One region of the Streptomyces sp. NPDC007088 genome, then DNA from elsewhere that is predicted to be linked to it. Evidence: riboswitches for the same ligand, from Rfam matches in the RefSeq annotation. Region 1 holds a riboswitch; each other region holds the start of a gene.

Region 1 (7,710 bases):
GCGAGCGGCGGAGATCAGGATGACGACCGGGGGACCGCTCGGCTGAGGGGTCCCCTGTTCCGCGACGAACTGCCGCAGGAGCCCATGGAGAGTGAGCCCGGACCCCCGTCGCACCGTGGACCGGACCCGGCGTCCGCTCCCGCGGGGCAGCCCACGCCGCAGAAGAAGAGCGCGGGTCGTGACCTGGGCGCGGCCATAGGGGTCGGTCTCGGTCTCGGCGTGGTTGTCGTCGCCTCGTTGTTCATCGTCAAGGCCGTGTTCGTCGGTGTCATAGCGGTGGCCGTCGTGGTCGGTGTCTGGGAGCTCACCTCGCGGCTGTCGGAGCGCAAGGGCATCAAGGCTCCGCTGATCCCGCTGGCTCTGGGCGGGGCGGCCATGGTCATCGCCGGCTACGCACGGGGCCCCGAGGGCGCGTGGGTGGCGGTGGCGCTGACGGCGCTCGCCGTCCTCGTCTGGCGTATGACGCAGCCCCCGGAGGGCTACCTCAGGGATGTCACGGCCGGTGTGTTCGCCGCGTTCTACGTGCCGTTCCTGGCGACCTTCGTGGCCTTGATGCTCCGGGCGGACGACGGCGCCTGGCGGGTGCTGCTGTTCCTCATTCTGACCGTGGTCAGCGACACCGGCGCCTACGCGGTCGGATGGCGCTTCGGCAGCCATAAGCTCGCGCCCCGTATCAGCCCCGGCAAGACGCGGGAGGGGCTGGTCGGCGCCGTGACCTTCGCCATGGTCGCGGGTGCCCTGGGCATGCAGTTCATGATCGACGACGGGGCGTGGTGGCAGGGACTCCTGCTCGGTCTCGCCGTTGCCGCCAGCGCCACCCTCGGTGACCTGGGCGAGTCCATGATCAAGCGGGATCTCGGGATCAAGGACATGGGCACGCTGCTGCCGGGCCACGGCGGCATCATGGACCGGCTCGACTCGTTGCTCCCCACCGCTCCCGTGGTGTGGCTGCTGCTGGTCCTCTTCGTCGGCTCGGGGTGACGGGGCGCGCGTTACGCTGAAAGGGTCCGCCATTCCTGTGGTGGGCCCTTTTTCGTGTTCGCGGCCCGGGGCCGCCCCCCCGTACGGGGGGGCGGCCTGCTGCCTCGTCCCCCGTCCCCGAGGCGTCCGGCACCCTTCACGGCGTGCAGTGCGCCGCACTGAGGAGTTTCCGCCCATGGCCCCGCCCGTCCCGGGAGAGCTCACCTTCGTCGCGCCGCGCGGAGCCAAGAAGCCGCCCCGTCACCTGGCCGACCTCACCCCCGCGCAGCGCAAGGAGGCGGTCGCCGACATCGGCGAGAAGCCGTTCCGCGCGAAGCAGCTCTCCCAGCACTACTTCGCCCGCTACGCCCACGACCCGCAGCAGTGGACGGACATCCCGGCCGCCGCGCGGGGAAAGCTCCAGGAAGCGCTGCTGCCGGAACTGATGTCGGTCGTCCGGCACATTTCCTGCGACGACGACACCACGCGCAAGACGCTGTGGAAGCTCTTCGACGGGACTCTGGTGGAGTCAGTGCTGATGCGGTACCCCGACCGCGTCACCATGTGCATCTCCTCGCAGGCCGGCTGCGGCATGAACTGCCCGTTCTGCGCGACGGGGCAGGCCGGTCTCGACCGCAACCTCTCGACCGCCGAGATCGTCCACCAGATCGTCGACGGCATGCGCGCCCTGCGTGACGGAGAGATCCCCGGGGGCGTCGCCCGCCTGTCGAACATCGTCTTCATGGGGATGGGCGAGCCGCTAGCCAACTACAACCGTGTGGTCGGCGCCATCCGCCGTCTCACCGACCCGGAGCCCGACGGCCTCGGGCTGTCGCAGCGGGGCATCACCGTGTCCACTGTGGGCCTCGTCCCGGCCATGCACCGGTTCGCCGACGAGGGCTTCAAGTGCCGGCTCGCCGTGTCGCTGCACGCCCCCGACGACGAGCTGCGCGACACTCTCGTCCCCGTCAACACGCGCTGGAAGGTGCGGGAGGTGCTGGACGCCGCGTGGGAGTACGCGGAGAAGTCCGGTCGGCGAGTGTCCATCGAGTACGCGCTCATCCGCGACATCAACGATCAGGCGTGGCGCGGGGACCTCCTGGGCCGTCTCCTCAAGAACAAGCGCGTCCACGTCAACCTGATCCCGCTCAACCCCACACCGGGTTCCAAGTGGACGGCCTCGCGCCCCGAGGACGAGCGAGCCTTCGTGGAGGCCATCGCCGCCCACGGCGTGCCCGTGACGGTGCGCGACACGAGGGGGCAGGAGATCGACGGGGCGTGCGGTCAGCTCGCGGCCGCCGAGCGGTGACCTGAGGCTCCGCACTCCCTCAGAGGTAGGGTGTCCGCGTACATTCGTTCCGTACTCGGCCGCCCGAGCGGCACCGTGAGTACGACACGGAGACAACTTCACACATTCCGACAGGGGAGCGCCACAGCGCTGAGAGTGCGGCACCACGTCCCGTCACGGGGCGTCCAGGTCGCAGACCCTCTGAACCTCGCCCGGGTCATTCCGGGTAGGAAGTTCGGTCATCACTCATGCTGTTGCGCCATGCCCGCCTTCCGGACGGAAGGCGGGCATGGCCGCGTCTTCTCCTGGCCATCCAGGAGGAATCCAGTGCGCATCACGATCACGAAGAGGATCGCCGCGGGCATCGCGGCCACGGGGCTCGGCGCCCTTGCCCTCGCCGGCTGCGGCTCGGACGGGTCAAGCGGCGACGGCAAGGCGAAGGACAAGACCGTCACGCTGGTCACGCACGACTCCTTCGCCGCGTCCAAGAGCGTCCTCAAGGCCTTCCAGCAGAAGACCGGCTACAAGGTGAAGGTCCTCAAGAGCGGCGACGCCGGCCAGGCCGTGAACCAGGCGGTGCTCACCAAGGGCAACCCGCAGGGCGACGTCTTCTTCGGCGTCGACAACACGCTGCTCTCCCGCGCCCTCGACAACGGGCTCTTCCAGCCCTACGAGGCCAAGGGACTGGCCCGGGTGGGGGCCGATGTCCAGCTGGACGGGGCGAAACACCGCGTGACGCCGGTAGACACCGGAGACATCTGCGTGAACTACGACAAGAAGTACTTCGCGCAAAAGAAGCTCGCCCCGCCCCGTGGCTTCGCCGACCTCGCGAAGCCGCAGTACAAGAACCTCCTGGTCACCGAGAACGCCGCGACGTCCTCGCCGGGCCTCGGTTTCCTGCTCGGTACGGCGTCGCAGTACGGCGACGACGGATGGCAGGGGTACTGGCGCAAGCTGAAGTCGAACGGTGTCAAGGTCGTCGACAGCTGGGAGCAGGCGTACAACGAGGAGTTCTCCGGTTCCGCCGGAGGCAGGAAGGCCGGTGGCGATCGTCCTCTGGTCGTCTCCTACGCCTCCAGCCCGCCCGTAGAGGTGCTGTACGCAGACCCCCGGCCGAAGCACGCCCCCACCGGCGTCGCGTCGGGGACCTGCTTCCGGCAGATCGAGTTCGCGGGGCTCCTCGACGGCGCGGCGAACGAGAAGGGCGGCAAGGCCCTGATCGACTTCCTGATCAGTGACAAGTTCCAGGCGGACATGCCGCTCACGATGTTCGTGAACCCCGTGGTGGCGGGCACCGAACTGCCGGAGTTGTTCTCCAAGTACGACGGGACGGCGCAGGACGCTCACACCGTCGCGCCCGAGAAGATCGCCGAACACCGTGAGGCGTGGATCAAGTCGTGGACCTCACTCGTCGTCAAGTGACGGGCTGGGCGGGTTCCGGACGTACGGAGGCGGACGCGGCGCGCTCAGACGGTGCGGAGCCCGGCTCCGAGTCCGGGCAGCAGGCCATTCCGCCCACGCCGTCACCCGCCTCGTCCGGGGCCCCGTCGCCGTACGGTCGGGCGCCGTCGGGGGCCCCGTCTCGGCGGCAGCGTCCGGGCGGCGTCGAGGTGCGGCGTGCCCGTCTTCGCGACGCCGCGGCGCGGCTCGGGCTGATGGCCGTACCCGTCGCGTTCTTCGCGCTGTTCTTCGCCTATCCGGTGGCAGCCATCGTCGGCCGTGGTCTGAAGACCCCTGCGGGATGGCAGGTCGGGAAGATCTTCGGCGTGCTGGGGCAGAGCGATGTCCAGGACGTCCTGTGGTTCACGACCTGGCAGGCCTTGGCGTCGACGGCGCTGACCCTGGTGGTGGCGCTGCCCGGTGCCTACGTCTTCGCCCGCTTCGAGTTCCCTGGCAAGGAGTTGCTGAGAGCGGTGGTGACCGTCCCCTTCGTGCTGCCCACCGTCGTCGTCGGCACGGCCTTCCTCGCGCTCCTCGGGCGGGGCGGTCTCACCGACGAACTGTGGGGGATCAGGCTGGACACCACGGTCTGGGCGATCCTCCTGGCGCACGTCTTCTTCAACTACGCCGTGGTCGTGCGCACCGTAGGGGGGCTTTGGGCGCAACTGGATCCGAGGCAGGAGGAGGCGGCACGTACCCTCGGCGCTTCGCGCTGGGCGGCGTTCCGCACCGTGACCCTGCCGGCTCTCGCTCCGGTCGTGGCCGCGGCGGCTCTCATGGTCTTCCTGTTCACCTTCACCTCGTTCGGAATCGTCCAGATCCTGGGCGGGCCGGCGTACTCGACCCTGGAAGTGGAGATCTACCGGCAGACGGCGCAGCTACTGGACCTGCCCACCGCCGCCGTGCTGACGCTTGTCCAGTTCGCCGCCGTCGTAGCCATTCTGGTGGCCCACGCGTGGACCGTCCGGCGCACCGAGAGCAGCCTGAAGCTTGTCGACGCCGCCACTGGCACGCGGCGCCCCCGGGGCACGGCGCAATGGGCGCTCCTGGGAGGGGTACTGGCCTCCGTCGCCCTCCTCCTCGTTCTGCCCCTGGCGGTCCTGGTCCGACGAGCCTTCGACGGTCCGGAGGGTTTCGGCCTCGGCTACTTTCGTGCGCTGGCCTCGTCGGACGGCGGACTCTTCCTGGTGGCCCCCCTCGCGGCGGTCGGCAACTCGCTGCGCTACGCCGCCGTGGCGACGCTGATCGCTTTGGTTGTGGGCGGGCTGGCGGCTGCCGCGCTGAGCCGCCCGACCCGCGGGAGGAGCAACTCTCTCGTCGACGCCCTGGTGCGCGGATTCGACGGGTTGCTCATGCTGCCGCTCGGCGTCTCGGCAGTGACCGTCGGATTCGGGTTCTTGATCTCGCTCGACAAGCCTCCGCTGGACCTACGCGCCTCGTGGTTCCTGGTGCCGTTGGCGCAGGCGCTCGTCGGCGTCCCGTTCGTGGTGCGGACGATGGTGCCGGTGCTTCGCGCAGTGGACCAGCGTCTGCGCGAGGCGGCGGCCGTACTCGGGGCCTCGCCCTGGCGAGTGTGGCGAGAGGTGGACCTGCCCATGGTGCGCCGGGCTCTGCTTGTCGCCGCGGGCTTCGCCTTCGCCGTGTCTCTCGGTGAGTTCGGCGCGACGGTGTTCATCGCCCGGCCCGACGCTCCCACGTTGCCGGTCGCGGTCTCCCGGCTGCTCGGGCGGGCGGGCGACACCAACTACGGTCAGGCCATGGCGCTCTCGACGGTGCTGATGGCCGTCTGCGCGGTGTCCCTGCTGGTACTCGAACGGATCAGGCCGCGCGGCCTCGCCGCTGAGCCCGGCACCTACGCCCCGGCCGATGCCGATGCCGATGCCGATGCCGATGCCACCTCTACGGAGCACCGTCGGCGCACTCGGAGGGGTGGGAACGGGGCTGCGGTGGAGGGCGACGAGGCAGCGGCGGCACGGGGCCGCGTTTCCGCCCCGTACGCCGGAGGCCCCGCCAACCCCACAGGTGACGCGAAGGAGCAGTCATGACGGACCGGAATACGGCGCGGTGCACCATGGCGCCCGCACACGGCGCAGCACAGGAGGCGGCGTCCTTCGCCCGGTACAAGGGTGCCGCGGGGCACGGAACGGGGCGGGCGGCTCGTCCGGCCGTGCCTCGCACGGAAGGTGCAGGGAAGGTGAGCGGCCTGAACGGCGCGGACGGTGCACGGGGCGCGCGCGGACTGGACGGAGCGCACGGCGCGGACGGAGCGCACGGTCCGGACGGCGCCAGCGGTAGGCGGGGCGCAGACGGTGCGCGCGGTGCGGGTGACGCCGAGGAGGTGGCGTTGAGCCTTGTGGGGGCCACCGTTCGCTTCGGCTCCGGGCGGTCGGCGCTCGACGCGATCGAGCTCACGGTGGCTTCGCACGAGATCGTGTGCGTGCTCGGACCAAGTGGAAGTGGTAAGTCCACCTTGCTGCGCGCCGTAGCGGGGCTTCAGCCGCTGGACGAGGGACAGGTCCTGCTCGGGGGCAGGGACCAGGCGGGGATCCCCGTGCACCGCCGGGGCGTGGGCCTCATGTTCCAGGACCATCAGCTCTTCCCGCAGCGCGATGTCGCGGGCAACGTCGCCTTCGGCCTCCGCATGCACGGGACGCCCCGAGCAGAACGCGGGCGCCGTGTCGAGGAACTGCTCGACCTCGTCGGACTGCCCGGGGCGGGGGGCCGGAGGGTGGGAGCCCTGTCCGGCGGGGAGCAGCAGCGGGTTGCCCTGGCGCGTGCCCTCGCGCCTCGTCCCCAGCTCCTGATGCTGGACGAACCCCTGGGCCAGCTCGACCGGAGCCTGCGGGAGCGTCTGGTCGGCGAACTCCGCTCGCTGTTCACCGAACTGGGGACAACAGTCCTCGCCGTCACTCACGACCAGGGGGAAGCGTTCGCCCTCGCGGACAGGGTGGTGGTGATGCGGGACGGCCGTATCGCTCAGGCCGGGACGCCGCTCGAAGTCTGGCGGCACCCGGCCGACGCGTTCGTGGCGGGCTTCCTCGGGTTCGAGAACGTCACGGAAGGAGAGATCGGGTCCGGCGTCGCCCGGACCGTCTGGGGAAAGGTCCCGGTGGCCTCGGGCCACCTGAGCGGACGCCGCACGCTGCTGATACGGCCCGCCGGAGTACGCGTCGTCCCCGTCACCGAAGGACTGCCGTGCGAGGTGGTGTCCCGTACCTTTCGGGGGACCCACGTCGCCGTGCGGCTGCGTCCGGACGACGCCCCGTCCCTGGAAGCCGCCTGCTCCCTGGGCGAGGCACCGGAGCCCGGTGCGCGAGTCGGTGTCGCGTTCTCGCCCGAGGAAGTCGTCGTTCTCGGCTGACGGGCCGCACCGGCTCTGTGTCCGGAGCCAACGGGCGGGTTTCCGAGCCGGAGGGGGGAGGGCGACCGTGCCCGGCGATCTCGTGGATGAGCGAGGGCGGAACGAGGCGGCCGACACCACGAGGCAGGTGACCACCGAGCCCCCTGCTCCGCCCCGTCCCGACTGCCCGGAAGGGTGCGGCCCGTCGGCCCGTCGGCCCGTCGGCCCGTCGGCCCGTCGGCCCGTCGGCCGGCTTCAGTACCGCGTCGGCGTGTCAGTACCGCGTCGGCGTGGCTGCGGCGGTCGACCGGTCCGCCGCCTGGTGTCATTCACCCGGAGATGTGCCGCAGGGCAGCCGCGGCTTGGTCGACACGGTCCACCAAGGCGATCCTGTCTTCCAGGGATCGCCCCTGTGCGAGGGCCTGCAGGAGCGGCCACGTGGGCAGCCGCTCGGTCCAGTGTTCCCGGCCCACGAGGACCATGGGCGTCGGAACGCCGCGCGATTCGTAGTAGTTGGGCGTCGCGTTGTCGAAGATCTCCTGAACTGTTCCGGCCGCGCCGGGCAGGAAGACCACACCGCCGTTGGACCGGGCGAGGAGACCGTCCTCACGCGTCGCGTTCGCGAAGTACTTCGCGATGTGGCTGGCGAAGCCGTTGGGAGGCTCGTGGCCGTAGAACCACG
Region 2 (7,710 bases), on a different contig from region 1:
CACGAACTCCACGCGCGGGGCCGGGAGCTGGGCCCTCGCGCGGAATTGGCCACCGGGCGGCGGGGGCGTCAGCGGGGCGTGGACGGGAGCAGTCGCTCGCGGTGGGCGCGCGAGATCGCCACCACCTCGTCCAGGGCGTCCCGCGTACGGGTCAGCTCCTCGATGTGCCGCGAGAGCCGCTCACGCTCCTGGGCCATCCGCTCCAGCGCCGCGTCCGAGTTCGCCGCGCTCGGTGAGTCCACGCAGGGCAGCAGCTCCGTGATCGTACGGCTGGAGAGCCCGGCCGCGTACAGGCGCTGGATGAAGCGCACCCGCTCGACGTGGTCGAGCGTGTAGTGCCGCTGGCCGCCGGAACTGCGCGTGCTGGTGAGCAGCCCCTGCTCCTCGTAGTAGCGCAGCGAGCGCACGCTGACGTCCGCGCGCGCCGCGAGCTCCCCGATCCGCATGACGACCTCCTGTTGTGTGCGTGTGTGCGTGTGTGCGTGTGTGTGGGTCCCCGCCCCTGACCGAGCCGGTTGTGAAGCGCGCCACACGACTTGCCTCTGACGTCAATGTCAGGTTCTAGCGTAAGGGCGTGTCCCGGAACCAGGGCACGGCGTTAACGAGGAGAACCGACATGACCACCCTTTTCGACCGTTATCAGCTGGGCCGCCTGACCCTGCCCAACCGTGTGGTGATGGCCCCGATGAGCCGTGTCCGGGCCGCCGCGGGCGGGCTCGCGACCTCGTCCATGGCCACCTACTACGCCCAGCGCGCCACGGCGGGACTGATCGTGACCGAGGGCGTCCAGCCCAGCGTGGTGGGCCAGTCGAATCCCGGGACGCCCGGACTGCACACCGACGAGCAGACCGCCTCGTGGCGCACGGTCACCGACGCCGTGCACATCAACGGCGGCCGGATATTCGCCCAGATCATGCACGGCGGACGCGTCTCGCACCCGGACACCACCGGTCACGTGCCCGTCGGCCCGTCCGCCGTCCCCGCGGCCGGCAACGTCTTCACGCCGAGCGGCCCGCAGCCCGCGCCCGTCCCTCGTGCCCTGGAGACCGCCGAGGTGCCCGAGCACGCCGAGTCCTACGCCTCGGCGGCCCGCCGCGCGGTGGAGGCCGGCTTCGACGGGGTGGAGCTGCACGGCGCCAACGGCTACCTGATCTCACAGTTCCTGTCCTCGAACGCGAACCTGCGCACCGACCGCTACGGCGGCTCCGTGGCCGGCCGCATCCGGTTCGCGGTCGAGGCGGTGACCGCGACCGTCGAGGCCGTCGGCGCGGACCGCACCGGTGTCCGGCTCTCGCCGGGCGGCGGCTTCTGGGGCGTCGAGGAGACCGAGGTCACCGAGGTGTACACCGCGCTCCTCACGGAGCTGGCGCGCCTCGGCCTGGCCTACGTCCACCTGGAGGCGACCGCGGACGAGGCGGTGCTGTCGCGGCTGCGCCACGTGTGGCCGGGCACGCTCGTCATGAACCCGGTGCTGCCGATGGGGCCGAAGCAGACGGGTCGCGAGGACGCCGACCGCTGGCTCGGTCTCGGCGCGGACCTCATCAGCTTCGGTCGCGGCTTCATCGCCAACCCCGACCTCGTCGAGCGACTGCGCGCCGGTCTGCCGCTCGCGCCCGTCGACGAGGCCACCTACTACCAGGGCGGGGACGCCGGGTACCTGACGTATCCGGCGTACCCGTACGGCGCCTGAGGGCGGGGCGCTGGTACGGGGCGGCCCGCCCTCCTCGTCTCAGTCCGGCAGCGCGACCGTCAGGTCCACCTCGACGAGCTGGCCGGTGAAGCCGAGCTGGGCGACGCCGAGGAGCGTACTGGCACTGGTGAACGCCGGCCCCAGCGCCGAACCGGTGAGCCGGCGCCACGCGGTGCCCAGCACCCCGCTGCTGTCGCTCCGGACGTAGACGACCGAGCGCACCACCTGATCCGGCCGCGCGCTCACCGCCGCGAGGGCGGTGAGCGCGTTCGCCACCACCTGATCGATCTGGAGGTCCAGCGCTCCGGGGCCGACCAGGCGGCCGTCCAGGTCCAGAGGGCACTGGCCCGCCAGATGGGCCGTGCGCCCGCTCTCCACCACGGTGACGTGGTGATAACCGGGGGTGGCGTGCGACTGCTCAGGATTGATGCGGCTGATCCTTGGTGTCATACCGGTCAGCCTGGCCCCACGCGGGCCGGCCTGTCACTCGCTTTACGTGAGACCGCGCAGACAAGCGGGTTCCCGGAGCCTTCCCCCGGAGACCCGGGCCCCGCGGGTGCGCCGGGCCGGGCCCCGGTGCAGTCACCGGACCGGGGCCGCCCCGCGCGCCCAGGCCCGCGCGTACTGTTCGGCGGCGGCGCGCGGGTCGGCGGCCGCGCAGATCCCCGAGACCACCGCCGCGCCCGCCGCTCCGGCCGCCCGCAGCGGCGGCAGATCGGCCGGGAGGACGCCGCCGATGGCCACGGCGGGCGGTACGCCGAGTGCCACGAGCCGGGCGAAGCCCTCGTGTCCGAGGGCGGGCGGGGCGTCCGCCTTCGTGGCGGTCACGCGCAGTGCCCCGATGCCCACATGGCCGACGCCGGCCGGACTCGCGGCGGCGGACCGCAGCTGCGCCGGGGTCGCCGCGCTCAGTCCGAGCACGGCGTCCTCACCCACCAGCGCCCGTACCGACTCCGGCGGCAGGTCCGACTGGCCGACGTGCACGCCGGTGACCCGGGCGCCCGCCGCGCGCGCCGCGAGGAACACGTCGACGCGGTCGTTGACGATCAGCGCGACCCGCTCCGGCAGGACGGCCGCGACCTCCAGCACCGTGTCGAGGAACGCGCGCCCCGACGCGTCCTTCTCGCGGACCTGCACCGCCGTCACCCCGCCCGCCACGGCGAGCGCCACGGTCGCGGCGACGCTCCGGCCTCGCGCCGCGCACTGCGCAGCGTCCGTCACGAGGTACACCGAGAGGTCCACCGGCGGCCGCCCCACCGCGCCCGCGCTCTCCTCGGGCCCGGTCACGACAGCCGCGCCCGCCGGTCGAGGTCCGCCCCGGTCAGCCCCGCGAGGGCGTCGAGGAAGGACACCGCGAAGGAGCCCGGCCCCGCCGACCGGGGCACCGCGAGCTCGGCGGCCACCGTGTACGCGGCGACCGCCGCGACCGTCGTGGCGAAACGGTCCCCGTCCACCGACGCGTACGCGGCCAGCACCGCGCCGAGCGCGCAGCCGCCCCCGGTCACCCGGGTCAGCAGCGGGTCGCCGTTGGCCACCCGGGCGGTGCGCTCCCCGTCGGTGACGAGGTCCACCGGCCCGGACACCGCGACGACGGCGCCCGAGGAAAGGGCCAGTTCACGGGCCGCTTCCGCCGCCGCCTCGACGTCCTGCGCCGCGTCCACGCCGCGCCCGCCGCCGCCCGCGCCGGCCAGCGCCATGATCTCCGAGGCGTTGCCCCGCACCACGGCCGGCCCCAGGGCCAGCAACTCGTGCGCGAGCGCCGTACGCACCGGCAGGGCGCCGATCGCGACCGGGTCCAGGACCCACGGCGTCCCCGCCTCGCCCGCCGCCCGTGCCGCCTCGGTCATCGCGGTGCGCTGCTCCGCGTGCACCGTGCCGAGATTGACGAGGACCCCGGAGGCGACCCGCGCGAAGGCCCCCGCCTCCACCGGGATGTCCACCATCGCGGGCGCCGCGCCGAGCGCCAGCAGCGCGTTGGCGGTGAAGTTGGTGACGACCGTGTTGGTCAGGCACTGCACGAGCGGTTCCCGGGCGCGTACCCGGTCGAGGGCCGCGCGGCTGAAGGGGAGCAGGTCGGAGCGGTTCGCGGAAGGCATGGGGTCTCTCCGGTCGTTCGGTGGTCCGGGCTACGCACCACCGCGGCGGCGCGAACGCAGCCGTAGCGGTACGTAGGCGAGCAGGGCGACGAGGAAGGCCACGTAGTACGCGAGGTCCGCGCCGTGCAGCGCCTCGGCGACGGGGCCGACGTACAGCGAGGTGTTCATGAAGGGGACGGCGGCGGCGAAGGCCACGAGGAAGGCCAGCGGGGCGGGCCACCAGGGTTGCGGACGCGCCGCCTCGGCCGACAGGTCCACCGGGGCGCCGCCGCGCTCCCGCGCCCGCACGAGCCAGTCGACGGCCACGACGGCGACGAAGCCGGGAATCCAGTACCCGACGAACAGCAGGACGTTCTGGAAGCGGGCCGCCGTGTCCGCCGCGTGCATCCACAGCACCAGCGGGAAACCGAGCGCCGCCGCGAGGACCGCCGCGAACGGGCGGGGCACACGCACCCCCACCGTCTGGAGCGCGAGCGAACCGCTGTAGTCGTTCATCGCGTTGCTGCACAGCGCGGCGAGCGCCACCGCGAGCAGCCCGAAAGCGCTCAGCGCGCCGCCGCCGAGCAGTTCGTCCACGCCCTTCGCGGTCTGGTCGGTGAACACCGAGGCACCCCACAGCCCGAGCGACTGCACCGCGACGAAGGACAGCCCGATTCCGAGCAGCGTGTACCAGAACATGCGCGGCCGGGAGGTCTCGCGCGGAAGGTAGCGGCTGAAGTCGCTCGCGTACGGCGCCCAGGACAGGGACAGGCTCAGCGCGACCGTCGAGGTGAGCACGATCGCGCCGAAGCGGTCCAGCCCGTGCACGCCGCTCGTGGTGACCGGTTCGGCCCCGTCGAGCAGCTTCACCGCGAGCACCGCGAAAGCCACCGCCAGCGCGAAGGACATGACCTTCTGGAGGCGGTGGATCGCCTCGTACCCGAGCGCGCCGACCAGCCCCTGGCCCGCCATCATGACGAGCACCCCGATCCAGAACGGCCAGCCCAGCAGCCGCGCCAGCGCGTCACCGCCGAACAGCCCGATCAGGGCGTCCCAGGCCACCGAGGACAGCCACTGGAGTATCCCGGGCAGGGCGACCGCCTTGCCGAAGGCCAGTGTCGACAAGGGGAGTTGACCGGCTCCGGTCCGGCTGCCCCAGGTCCCGAGCCAGGCCGCCGGCACCGCGCCGAGCAGGGTGCCGAACACGACGGCGGCCAGCGCCGTGGCGAAGTCCAGTCCGAGCACCGCGCCCAGCGTGCCGGTGAACACCCCGGTCATCGTCAGATTGGGCGCGAACCACACGGTGAACAGCCGGCCGGGACCGCCGTAGCGGTGCGACTCGGGGACGGGAGTGATCCCGCGCGCCTCCATCCGCAGATCGCCCGGCGCCGAGGGCATCCGGCCGTCGAAGACGGAGCGTTCCGTGGTGGTGTGCTGTTGCGAGGAGCCGTCGAAGACGTGCGGCAACGACATGAGAGACATCCCTCCGCCAGTACGAGCTGGTTCAGGTTCGACGGGTGTGATCTCAGCCCCCGAGTGGGGCACCCCGTGTCCGGTACGCCGGCAAGGGTAACGCCTGACCCGCCACCGCCGGTGGGACGGGTGGGGCGGCCGGGGCGTCGCGACCACCCGGAACCGGGCTCCCGACCCGCACCGCTACGCGGTTTCCGGTCGTGCGCCCGGTGTCCGGAGGCGAGCGTTCCGTGCGCCGGGGCGCCCGGAATGCGCTCTCGACCACGCGCACGGCGCGCAGGACAGTGGAAGGCACCGTCCGCGCCCTTTGGGCCCCCACCCCTCAAGCCCTGAGGCCCCGGCGGTACGGGGACCCGCCCCAGGCACCGGCACGAGACCGCCGCCCCGCACCGTTCCCGTGTACGCCCGCCCGCACCGTTCCCGTGTACGCCCGCCCGCACCGCCGTCCCGTTCAGCGACCGCAGCACCGCCCGCCGCCCCGGCGCCCGCACGTCCGGGGCCCGTCCACCCGCTCCCCACCCGGAGGACCACGCATGATCAGTGACGAAGTGTTCATGCTCCACCGCGACCCGGGCGGCCCGCGATGAGCGCCCCGGCCGACGCGCCGCCCACCCTGGGGGCCGAGGAGGAGTTCCTCCTCGTGGACCCGGACAGCCTCGTCCCGGTCGAAGGCGCCGCCGACCTCCTCACCGCCCACCGCAGGCTGCACCCCGACGAGGCGGCCACCGCCCCGCAGCGCGAACTGCTCACCAGCATGATCGAGACGACCACCCCGGTCTGCGCGGATCTCGCCTCGCTGGGCGCCGAGACCGCCGCGGCCCGTGCGCGCCTCGTGGAGGCCGCCGAGAAGGCCGGGGCCCGCGTGCTGGCCAACGGCACCTCCCCGCGCCCCGCCCCGCCGCGCCCGGAGAGCGAGGCGCCGCACTACCGCAACGTCGCCGACCTGTACCGGTTGCTGGCCCGGGGGACCGAGACCTGCGGTTGCCACGTCCACGTCGGCGTCGCGGACCGCTCCGCCGCCGTCACCGCGCTCAACCACCTGCGCCCCTGGCTGCCCGTCCTGCTCGCGCTGTCCGCCAACTCGCCGTACGAACACGGCGTCGACACGGGCTTCGCGAGCTGGCGCACGATGGTCCTCTCGCGCTGGCCGACCACCCAGATCCCGCCCTACTTCGAGTCCGCGCAGCACTACGACGTGACGTACGCGACGCTCTACGGCACCGGGGTGCTGCCCGTCCGCGCGACCAACGCCTACTGGCTGGCCCGGCCCTCCTCGCACGTGCCGACCCTGGAGATCCGGGTCGCCGACGTCATGCCGACCGTCGAGGAGGTCGTCCTCCAGGCGGGCCTCAGCCGCGCCCTGGTGACGACCGCCCTGCGGGCCGACGCCGCCGGGGCGCGGGCGCCCCGGGTCCCCGACCACGAGGTGGCGGCCTCCCTGTGGACCGCCGCCCGCTACGGCCTGGGCGGACCGCTGGTCCACCCGGTGAGCGGCACCCCCGTCCCCGCCGCCGAAGCGGTGCGCGCCCTGCTCGACCACGTGGGCGCCGCCCTGGAGTCGGCGGGCGACCGGGAGCGGGTCACGGCGACGGCCGAGGACCTGCTCACCCGGGGCAGCCCCGCCGAACGGCAGCGCGCGGTCACCAAGGAACCGGGCGAGATCGGGGAACTCGGCCTGCTGTGAGCCGGGCACGCGCGCCGGCTCCCGCCGCCGGCTGCGCTACGAGGGCTCCCGCCGCCGCCTCCCGCGCGGCGGTCCGCGCCCCGGCGGGCGCACGGCGAGGCCGCCCCCGCCCGCGGCACTCGCCGCGGGCGGGGGCGGCCTCGTGGGGCTCGCCGCGCTGAGGGTTTACGGGAAGGTCAGTGACCAGCCGTTGATCGTGCCCTTGTCGCCCGAGTAGACGTCCTGGACCTTGAGCTTCCAGGTGCCGTTCGCCGCGACCGCCGAGGCGTTCACGGTGTACGTGTCGGTGACGTTGTCGGCCGAGTCCGAGGAACTGGAGTTCTTCAGCCGGTAGCTCGTGCCGCTCGGCGCGACCAGATCGACCACGAGGTCACCCCGGTAGGTGTGCGAGATGTCCACCGCCACCTTGAGGTTCGAGGGAGCGTTGCCGGTGCGTCCGGTGACCGCTATCGAGGAGGTGACCGCCGCGCCCGCGTCCGGCACCGCGACCTTCGTGGTGCTGGAGAACACCGTGCCGGTGCCGCCGCCGCCACCGCCGGAGCGGGCCCCGACGTTGATGCCCGCCCAGGCGTCCTGGACGGCCTTGTACTCGGCCGAGGTCGCCCCGTAGAGCGAGGAGGCCGCCGCGAGCGTCCCGGTGCGCGCCGAGGCGTAGTTGGTGGTCGAGGTGAACTGCGTGGTCAGCGCCTTGTACCAGATCTGGAGCGCCTTGTCGCGGCCGATCCCGGTGACCGGGAGCCCGTCGGAGGTCGGCGAGTTGTAGCTGACCCCGTTGACCACCTTCGCGC
Region 3 (7,710 bases), on a different contig from region 1:
CAGGTTTGTTCCTCAATCAGTATCTGTGGTGTCACTCACTGTGATGTGATGGGTGCACCGAGCAATGTGTCAGGAGTGTCAGGGGCCTGAGCCCCTGATCAGGTGACGGCAATCGACGGGGTTGGCGATGCGCGAGTCCGTACAGGCAGAAGTCATGATGAGCTTCCTCGTTTCCGAGGAGCTGTCCTTCCGTATCCCCGTCGAGCTTCGGTACGAGGCCGACGATCCGTACGCCGTCCGGCTGACGTTCCATCTCCCGGGGGACGCTCCGGTCTCCTGGACCTTCGGGAGGGATCTGCTCAGCGACGGTATCGAGGAGCCGTGCGGAGACGGCGACGTGCGTGTCGCCCCCGTCGAGCTCGACCCGTTGATGGACGCGGAGCCGCCGGCCGACATGCACATCCGGTTGCAGGTCGGAGCCGATCACGCGCTGTTCCGGGTGAGTATGGCGCCCATCGTCGCGTTCCTCGACCGCACGGACCGGCTCGTTCCGCTGGGCGAGGAGCGTGCCTCGGCGGATTTCGAGAGTCACCTGGACGACGCCCTGCACCGGATCCTCGCCGAGGAACAGAGCGCGGGCTGATTCCGGAGGGCGGCGACGGACCTCGGGGGACCCGGAGAGAGCCGGGTGGGCCCTGGAGGTCGCCAAGTCGCCAGGGCCGCATCGGACTCGGTCTTCTGCGGCCCCGCTGCCGGGTGGGACACCGGTACCCGAGGTGAGCAGTGCGCGCGGGTTCCCGTCGGCCGTCTCAGCGTTTGCGGCGTCGGCCTCCGCCGCCAAGCACCGCGCCACGCAGTGGGCCGCGGTCCGGGCCGGGCACCGCCGCTAGAGGCGGGGGTGTCGGGACGTCCTCGGGCTTCGAGCCGGGGCGGTCGGCCGACACGACGAGCGTGGCCAGTGCCGTGGTGACCGGCACGGAGGCCACCAGGCCGATGGAACCCACCAGGGTCCGGACGATCTCCTCGGCCACCAGTTCGCTGCCCGCGACCGTGCCGACGTCGCTCCGCGCCAGCGAGAACAGCAGGAGCAGCGGCAGGGAAGCCCCCGCGTACGCCAGCACCAGCGTGTTGACCACCGAGGCGATGTGGTCCCGCCCGATCCGGATGCCGGCGCGGTACAGAGCGCGACGGCTTATCGCCGGGTCGGCCTGCCGAAGCTCCCATACGGCCGAGGTCTGCGTGACCGTCACGTCGTCGAGCACTCCGAGTGAACCGATGATGACCCCGGCCAGCAGGAGCCCGCTCATGTCGATCCCGGGATAGAGACCGTGGACGAGTCCGGTGTTGTCGTCGGTGTTGCCGGTCAGCGCCGCCCACCCGATGAAGAGCGAGCCGAGCAGGCCGATGAGCAGCAGTGACACCAGGGTGCCGAGGACGGCCACCGAGGTGCGGGCCGTCAGCCCGTGGCAGAGGTAGAGCGCGAGCAACATGATGGCACTCGCCCCCACGACCGCCACCACCAGAGGATTCGAGCCCTGCAACACCGCGGGCAGGATGAAGAAGGTGAGCACGAGGAAGCTCACGGCGAGTGCCACGAGCGCCATGAGCCCCCGCAACCGGCCGACGACGACGACCGCCAGCGCGAAGATCCCGGCAAGCAGCAGCATCGGCAGCTTTCGGCCGACATCGGTGACGGAGTACTGGAGTTCCCGGGGCGCGTCCGGCGCGTAGGCCAGGACGACTTCCTGACCCGCGCGCAGCTGACGCGGGGAATCGGGCTGGACCAGTTCGTTGAAGGTCCGCCCGCGGTCCTTGCCCTCGGTGACCTCGATTTTCGCCTGTTCACAGACTCCGTCGGCGTGTCCGCCGTTGCCCGGTACCGCCCCCGGCGCGTCTCCCCGGGGCTCCGCCGCCCCGGTCGCCGAGCCCGCCACGCCGTTCGACGCGGTTCCGTCCTTGCATCCGACGTGCGTAACCGCGACGACCTTGCCGGCCACGGTCTGCCGGTCGAAACCCACGCCTGAACGCCCGTGCTCGGGCGGCTCGCCGGGCCACAGCGTCACGAGTCCCACGACGACGGCGGCGGTGAACGGTACGAGCACGGCGGCGATGACCGTACGCAGTCTCCTTGAGCCAGGTGTGGCCGGGCCGTGCTGGTGGCTGTGGCCGTGGGCGGAACCGTGGCCGAGATCCGTAGGGGGTGGTGTCGTCACCGCCCGATCATCGCAAGAACGGCACACGCCCTCTGTTCAGCGCGCCCGGGATGGCGTTAGCGTGAGGCCACGATACGTACACGCGGGAGCTCGGAGCACCGGGCTGAGAGGGCGCTGAACTCCGTACGGCCGAGACCTCGGCGAGAAGTACGGGAAGGCTGCGTCGACCGCCGAACCTGTTACCGGGTAATGCCGGCGTAGGGAGTAGGTCTCATGACCACATCGGACGCGCACACCCCTGCCTCCGCGGAGGAGAGGACGGCGAGCGAGCAGCCGCTGTCCCCGCAGGAGGAACGCACCATCGGCTGGCACAAGGCGTACGTCGAGGGCTCACGCCCCGGCCTGCGGGTGCCGGTGCGGGCCGTGCACCTGACCAACGGCCGTGTAGTGACCTTGTACGACACCTCCGGCCCGTACACCGACCCGGCCGAGAGGACCGACGTACGCCGTGGGCTCGCACCGCTCAGGGAGAACTGGATCGCGGGCCGCGGCGACACCGAGACGTACGCGGGCCGGCCCGTGCGGCCGGAGGACGACGGACTCAAGCACACCTCGCCCCGGGGCGGGCTCCGCAACCTCGACGCGGTCTTTCCCGGGCGCCCCCGGCAGCCGCGCCGGAGCAGGGACGGACGCGCCGTCACGCAACTCGCCTACGCCAGGCGGGGGGAGATCACCCCGGAGATGGAGTTCGTCGCGCTGCGCGAGAACCTCGAACCCGAGATCGTCCGGGCGGAACTGGCCGCAGGGCGCGCGGTGCTACCCGCGAACGTCAACCACCCCGAGATCGAGCCGATGATCATCGGCAAGCGGTTCCTCGTGAAGGTCAACGCCAACATCGGCAACTCCGCGGTGACCTCCTCGATCGAGGAGGAGGTGGAGAAGATGACCTGGGCGACCCGTTGGGGAGCCGACACCGTCATGGATCTCTCCACCGGACGCAACATCCACACCACGAGGGAGTGGGTGCTGCGCAACTCGCCGGTCCCCATCGGCACGGTGCCGCTCTACCAGGCGCTGGAGAAGGTCGACGGCAAGGCCGAGGAGCTGAGCTGGGAGATCTACAAGGACACGGTGATCGAGCAGGCCGAGCAGGGCGTGGACTACATGACGGTGCACGCCGGTGTCCGGCTGCCCTACGTCCCGCTCACGGCCCGGCGCAAGACCGGCATCGTCTCGCGGGGCGGCTCGATCATGGCCGCCTGGTGCCTCGCCCATCACCAGGAGTCCTTTCTCTACGAGCACTTCGAGGAGCTGTGCGAGATCCTCGCGGCCTACGACGTGACGTACTCGCTCGGGGACGGGTTGCGGCCCGGCTCGATCGCGGACGCCAACGACGAGGCTCAGTTCGCGGAGTTGCGGACGCTCGGTGAGCTGAACGCGGTCGCTCGTCGGCACGGCGTCCAGACGATGATCGAGGGCCCAGGACACGTGCCGATGCACAAGATCAAGGAAAACATCGACCTCCAGCAGGAGATCTGCGAGGAGGCGCCGTTCTACACGCTCGGCCCGTTGACCACGGACATCGCCCCCGCCTACGACCACATCACCTCGGGTATCGGCGCGGCGATGATCGGCTGGTGGGGTACCGCCATGCTCTGCTACGTGACCCCCAAGGAACATCTCGGCCTGCCCAACCGGGACGACGTGAAGACCGGGGTGATCACCTACAAGATCGCCGCCCACGCCGCCGATGTGGCCAAGGGACATCCCGGGGCCCAGGACTGGGACGACGCCCTGTCGGAGGCGCGCTTCGAGTTCCGCTGGGAGGACCAGTTCAACCTGGCCCTCGATCCGGACACCGCCCGCGAGTACCACGACGAGACACTCCCGGCCGAACCGGCCAAGACCGCGCACTTCTGCTCCATGTGCGGGCCGAAGTTCTGCTCGATGAAGATCAGCCACGACATCACCGAGCAGTTCGCCCCGGACCTCCTCGAAGCGGGTTCCACGCGGGCGGAGTTGAGTCAGGACGAGATCGACGCGGGGATGTTGGAGAAGTCACGCGAGTTCGCCGCTTTGGGGAGCCGCGTCTACTTGCCGCTGGCGGAGTAGGGGCGTGAGCCGGTCAGGGCTCCTGCCGCCGCGACTGACGATCGCGGGTTCTGGGCACCGGCGCTGCTGTACTCCCCGACGCGTTGACGTGTCCTCGTGCCTGGGACCACGGTGGGGCGCTGCCTCGCCCTCGATGCCGGCCCCGCTTCTCGGTCAGGACTCACCCGGGATGGGCCCGTGTCTCCACTGGTCCGGTTGGTGGAAGGCACGAGGAGGTGTTTCACGTGAAGCACGAGGAGGTGTTTCACGTGAAACACCACTGAGGAGTTGTTCCACGTGAAACACCTGGCTGATGGGGTGGTTTCACGTGAAACATCCGGCTGACGCTGGTTTCACGTGAAACATCGGACCGTTCCGGTGGCGTACGTCTCCCGGTGCCGGTGGGTCTCTCGTTCATGGGGGGCACACCGGCATCGGCACGCGCGGTTTCACCGACGTGGGCCCGTCAGCTGCCTGCCGGAAGGTCAGTTACTCCGGACGGTGATCCGGCCCGCCGTAGTCGGGGCTGCTGAAATCGGGGCTGGAGTAGCGGGGGCGGGTCCCGGACTCGCCGTCCGCTTCCGGGCCGCTGAAACCTGGCCGGTGATAACCGAGGCGGGGCATGCGCTGCTGAGAGGGCAGGTTCGGGCCGGGCTGAGCGGCAACGTTCCCCGCTTCCGTGCGCGGAGCGTCGTCGAGATCCCGGAAGAACGGCAGAATGCCCTTCTCCAGGAGCGCTCGATGCCAGGCCGCGCGTGCGGCGGCGAGCTCGGCTGTCTCCCCTGCGAAGCCCCCCTCCGCGGAGGAGTGCGTGGGGGAGTTGTTGCGCAGGGCGGTGAGCAGGAGGGCGGCGCCGGCGATCAGGATGCCGAATGCGGCGAGGACAGCGAAGACCCACCCGGCGGTGAGCAGCCCACTCGCGATGGCGGGTTCGGGGTCCAGGAGCTTCAGCAGATAGCCGACGAGAAGGAAGATGACGGCGGCGATCGCGGCCAGGAGCGGGGCGAGCACGGCCACCACCGCTGTCGCTCCGGCACCCGAGGACTCCGTCACCTCGCTGAGCGCGGCGGCGATGCCGTTCGGTGCCCCCTCGCCCTCCTCGGGCCGGGGGGCGGCGCTGACGCGCGCGGGTTCGCGGGACCGTTCCCGCGCGTGGACGTAGTGCTGGTATTCGGCCGCCGCCGCCCCCGCGATGAAGGCCGTCGCACCCGTCGCGAGGGTGCGCAGTTGGGCAGGGTTGAATCGCTGTGCGACCCGGGCGGTTTCCGGGTGGGAGGCGGCCGTACGGATTGCCTCGTCCAGGACGCGCTCGAATTCGGGGCGGTCCTCGTTCAGCAGATGCGGAGCGCTGGTCATGTGCATCCCCCGATGCTCCGTAGGGCCGGCGGGACGCCCGCCTGGGTGCGGGCAGTGGGGCGGAAGCGGAGGAAAGCCTACGGATAAGGCGATGGTAGGCCGGGCACGGCGCGTCGTAACAGGGTGTTTCTGGAAATTGACCTGCGGTGAATGGTGACAGCCGTTCATGCCAAGGGGGCGGGACCGCCCGAACGGCGAGCGGATCTGGTTCAGGCGGGGAAGGGAACGCGGTGGACGAGCAGTTTTCCGGCCATGGTCACGCCACCGTCCATGGCGACGGCGAGTCGGTCGGCATAGATGTGCGGGCCGTCGACGACGGGTCCGGCGCTGTCCTCGCCGTCCTCGGAGCCGACGTCACCGAGCAGGTAGGGGATCGGGCTGTGACCGTGCACGATGCGGTTGCCGCCGAAGACGCTCAGCAGTTCGCGCACCGCCTCGGGACCCGACTGGTCGCGGAAGGCGAAGCGTTTGGTGAACTTCCGGAAGACGTCCCAGCACTCGTCGGCGTCGTTGCGGTTGATGATCTCGTGGATCGTGTCGTTGACCGCTTCGATCGTGTCGCCGTAGTCGAGGTAGGCCGTGGTGTCGGAGTGCACCAGGAGGTGGGAGTCCTCCTCGACGATGGCGTCCAGCCGGGACATCCACTGAAGATGGACATCCTGGAGCCTGTCCATGTCGGACTTCTGCCCGCCGTTGAGCAGCCAGGCCGCCTGGAAAGTGGCGGTGCCCGCGCCTGAGTTGACCGGAGTGTCGCCGAAGCGCTTGGCCCCCAGGAGCAGGAGTTCGTGGTTGCCCATGAGCGCCTTGCAGTAGCCGCCGGCCGCTGCCGCCTCGGCGGACAGGCGCATCACCAGATCGATGACGCCGATCCCGTCGGGGCCGCGGTCCGTGAAGTCGCCGAGGAACCAGAGCCGGGCGTTGCCGGCCGCCCAGTGGGTGTCGGCGTCGACCAGCCCCTGCTCCCGTAGCGCCGCCACGAGTTGGTCCAGGTAGCCGTGGACGTCCCCCACGACGTACAGCGGGCCGAGCCCCTCGGCGGCGGGCTGCGCGCCCGCGGTGGCCTGCGCTCCGATGACCGGCAGGTCCCGCTGGGTGGGCGTGTAGCCCTCCGGCTCGCCGAGCGCCTCCCCGGCCTGGGCGTGGGGCGTCTGCGGCACGGCCGGATACGCGGCCCGGACGGGGGCCGGGGCCTCGGCGTGCCGCTCCGTGTACACCTGGGCCGACTCGGCGTACCGGTCGGTGCCCTGCGCGTACGGTTCGGATCCGTCCCCTTGGGGATCAGGACGGTTCATGTAGGCGGGGACGCGGAAGTCGCGCACCGTCGGTGTCTCCCCCACGGGTCCCTGACCGGCCCCCTGCGTCATTGACCCCTCCACCACGATCGCGCCGCATCTGCACCGGTTCGGACTGCTTGGTCGCAGCGGCCCGCGGTGTCGTGGGCCCATCATAGGAATGCGGCTCCCGCTCTGTGACGCACCAGGGGTGGTGAATCCCGCGGGGCGCCCGCCAAGCCGGTGATTTCTCCTGAATTGGGCGCGGATTTCGCCCGGCGTCCCGGACGCCGGTCAGCCTCCGCCCCCGCCAGGACTGCGGGGAGGGCTGACGGTGGTGCGCGGGGTACGGCGCTGGGAGGAGGCCCGCACGATCAGTTCCGTCGGTATGACGCGCTCCACAGGGTGTGCGGGGCCGATGCCCTCGATGGCGTCGATCAGCAGCTGGACCACCGCCGTGCCGATCCTGCGGGGCTTCAGGGAGAGCGTCGAGACGGGCGGCTCGGTGCTCGCGTAGACGAGGGACTCGCTGCAGCACACCAGCAGCAGGTCGTCGGGCACGCGCAGTCCGTAGCGACGCGCGGCTGCGAGCAGATCGGTGCCGTTGGGGTCGAACAGCCCGTAGACCGCGTCCGGGCGGTCGGGGCGCGCCAGGAGCCGGTCGGCGGCGACGGCCCCGGCGCACGGGTCATGGGCCGGGTAGGACTCCAGGACCGGGTCCTGGCCCACCCGGGAACACCATTCGAGGTACGCGGTGGTCGACAACCGGGTGTAGGTGTCCGTCGTGGTGCCCGTGAGCAGGCCGATACGCCGGGCCCCGGCGGCGGCGAGGTGGTCGAGGATGTCGAGTACGGCCGTCTCGTGGTCGTTGTCCACCCAGGCGGTGACCGGGAGCGTGC

What was found. A riboswitch is a leader RNA that binds a small molecule or an ion and turns the genes downstream of it on or off. The one in region 1 is predicted to bind thiamine pyrophosphate.
Region 2: it holds a riboswitch for thiamine pyrophosphate, as region 1 does, so the genes downstream of both, ACFYMP_RS20325 (purine-cytosine permease family protein) here and ACFYMP_RS25745 (thiamine ABC transporter substrate binding subunit) in region 1, are expected to answer to the same signal.
Region 3: it holds a riboswitch for thiamine pyrophosphate, as region 1 does, so the genes downstream of both, thiC (phosphomethylpyrimidine synthase ThiC) here and ACFYMP_RS25745 (thiamine ABC transporter substrate binding subunit) in region 1, are expected to answer to the same signal.

Annotation. Positions count from the first base shown of each region.
Region 1 is NZ_JBIAFO010000019.1:52,895-60,604, forward strand. It holds gene ACFYMP_RS25735 (phosphatidate cytidylyltransferase) at 1-981, shown strand, start outside; gene rlmN (23S rRNA (adenine(2503)-C(2))-methyltransferase RlmN) at 1,157-2,269, shown strand; TPP riboswitch at 2,372-2,499, shown strand; gene ACFYMP_RS25745 (thiamine ABC transporter substrate binding subunit) at 2,582-3,670, shown strand; gene ACFYMP_RS25750 (ABC transporter permease) at 3,904-5,733, shown strand; gene ACFYMP_RS25755 (ABC transporter ATP-binding protein) at 6,027-7,049, shown strand; gene ACFYMP_RS25760 (LOG family protein) at 7,358-7,710, opposite strand, start outside.
Region 2 is NZ_JBIAFO010000012.1:70,851-78,560, reverse strand. It holds gene ACFYMP_RS20350 (MerR family transcriptional regulator) at 69-446, opposite strand; gene ACFYMP_RS20345 (alkene reductase) at 617-1,690, shown strand; gene ACFYMP_RS20340 (RidA family protein) at 1,730-2,140, opposite strand; gene thiE (thiamine phosphate synthase) at 2,273-2,977, opposite strand; gene thiM (hydroxyethylthiazole kinase) at 2,974-3,786, opposite strand; gene ACFYMP_RS20325 (purine-cytosine permease family protein) at 3,817-5,238, opposite strand; TPP riboswitch at 5,230-5,324, opposite strand; gene ACFYMP_RS20320 (glutamate--cysteine ligase) at 5,822-6,922, shown strand; gene ACFYMP_RS20315 (M4 family metallopeptidase) at 7,088-7,710, opposite strand, start outside.
Region 3 is NZ_JBIAFO010000016.1:38,798-46,507, reverse strand. It holds gene ACFYMP_RS23550 (SsgA family sporulation/cell division regulator) at 128-583, shown strand; gene ACFYMP_RS23545 (YibE/F family protein) at 750-2,153, opposite strand; TPP riboswitch at 2,226-2,374, shown strand; gene thiC (phosphomethylpyrimidine synthase ThiC) at 2,367-4,205, shown strand; gene ACFYMP_RS23535 (hypothetical protein) at 4,674-5,546, opposite strand; gene ACFYMP_RS23530 (metallophosphoesterase) at 5,750-6,919, opposite strand; gene ACFYMP_RS23525 (LacI family DNA-binding transcriptional regulator) at 7,106-7,710, opposite strand, start outside.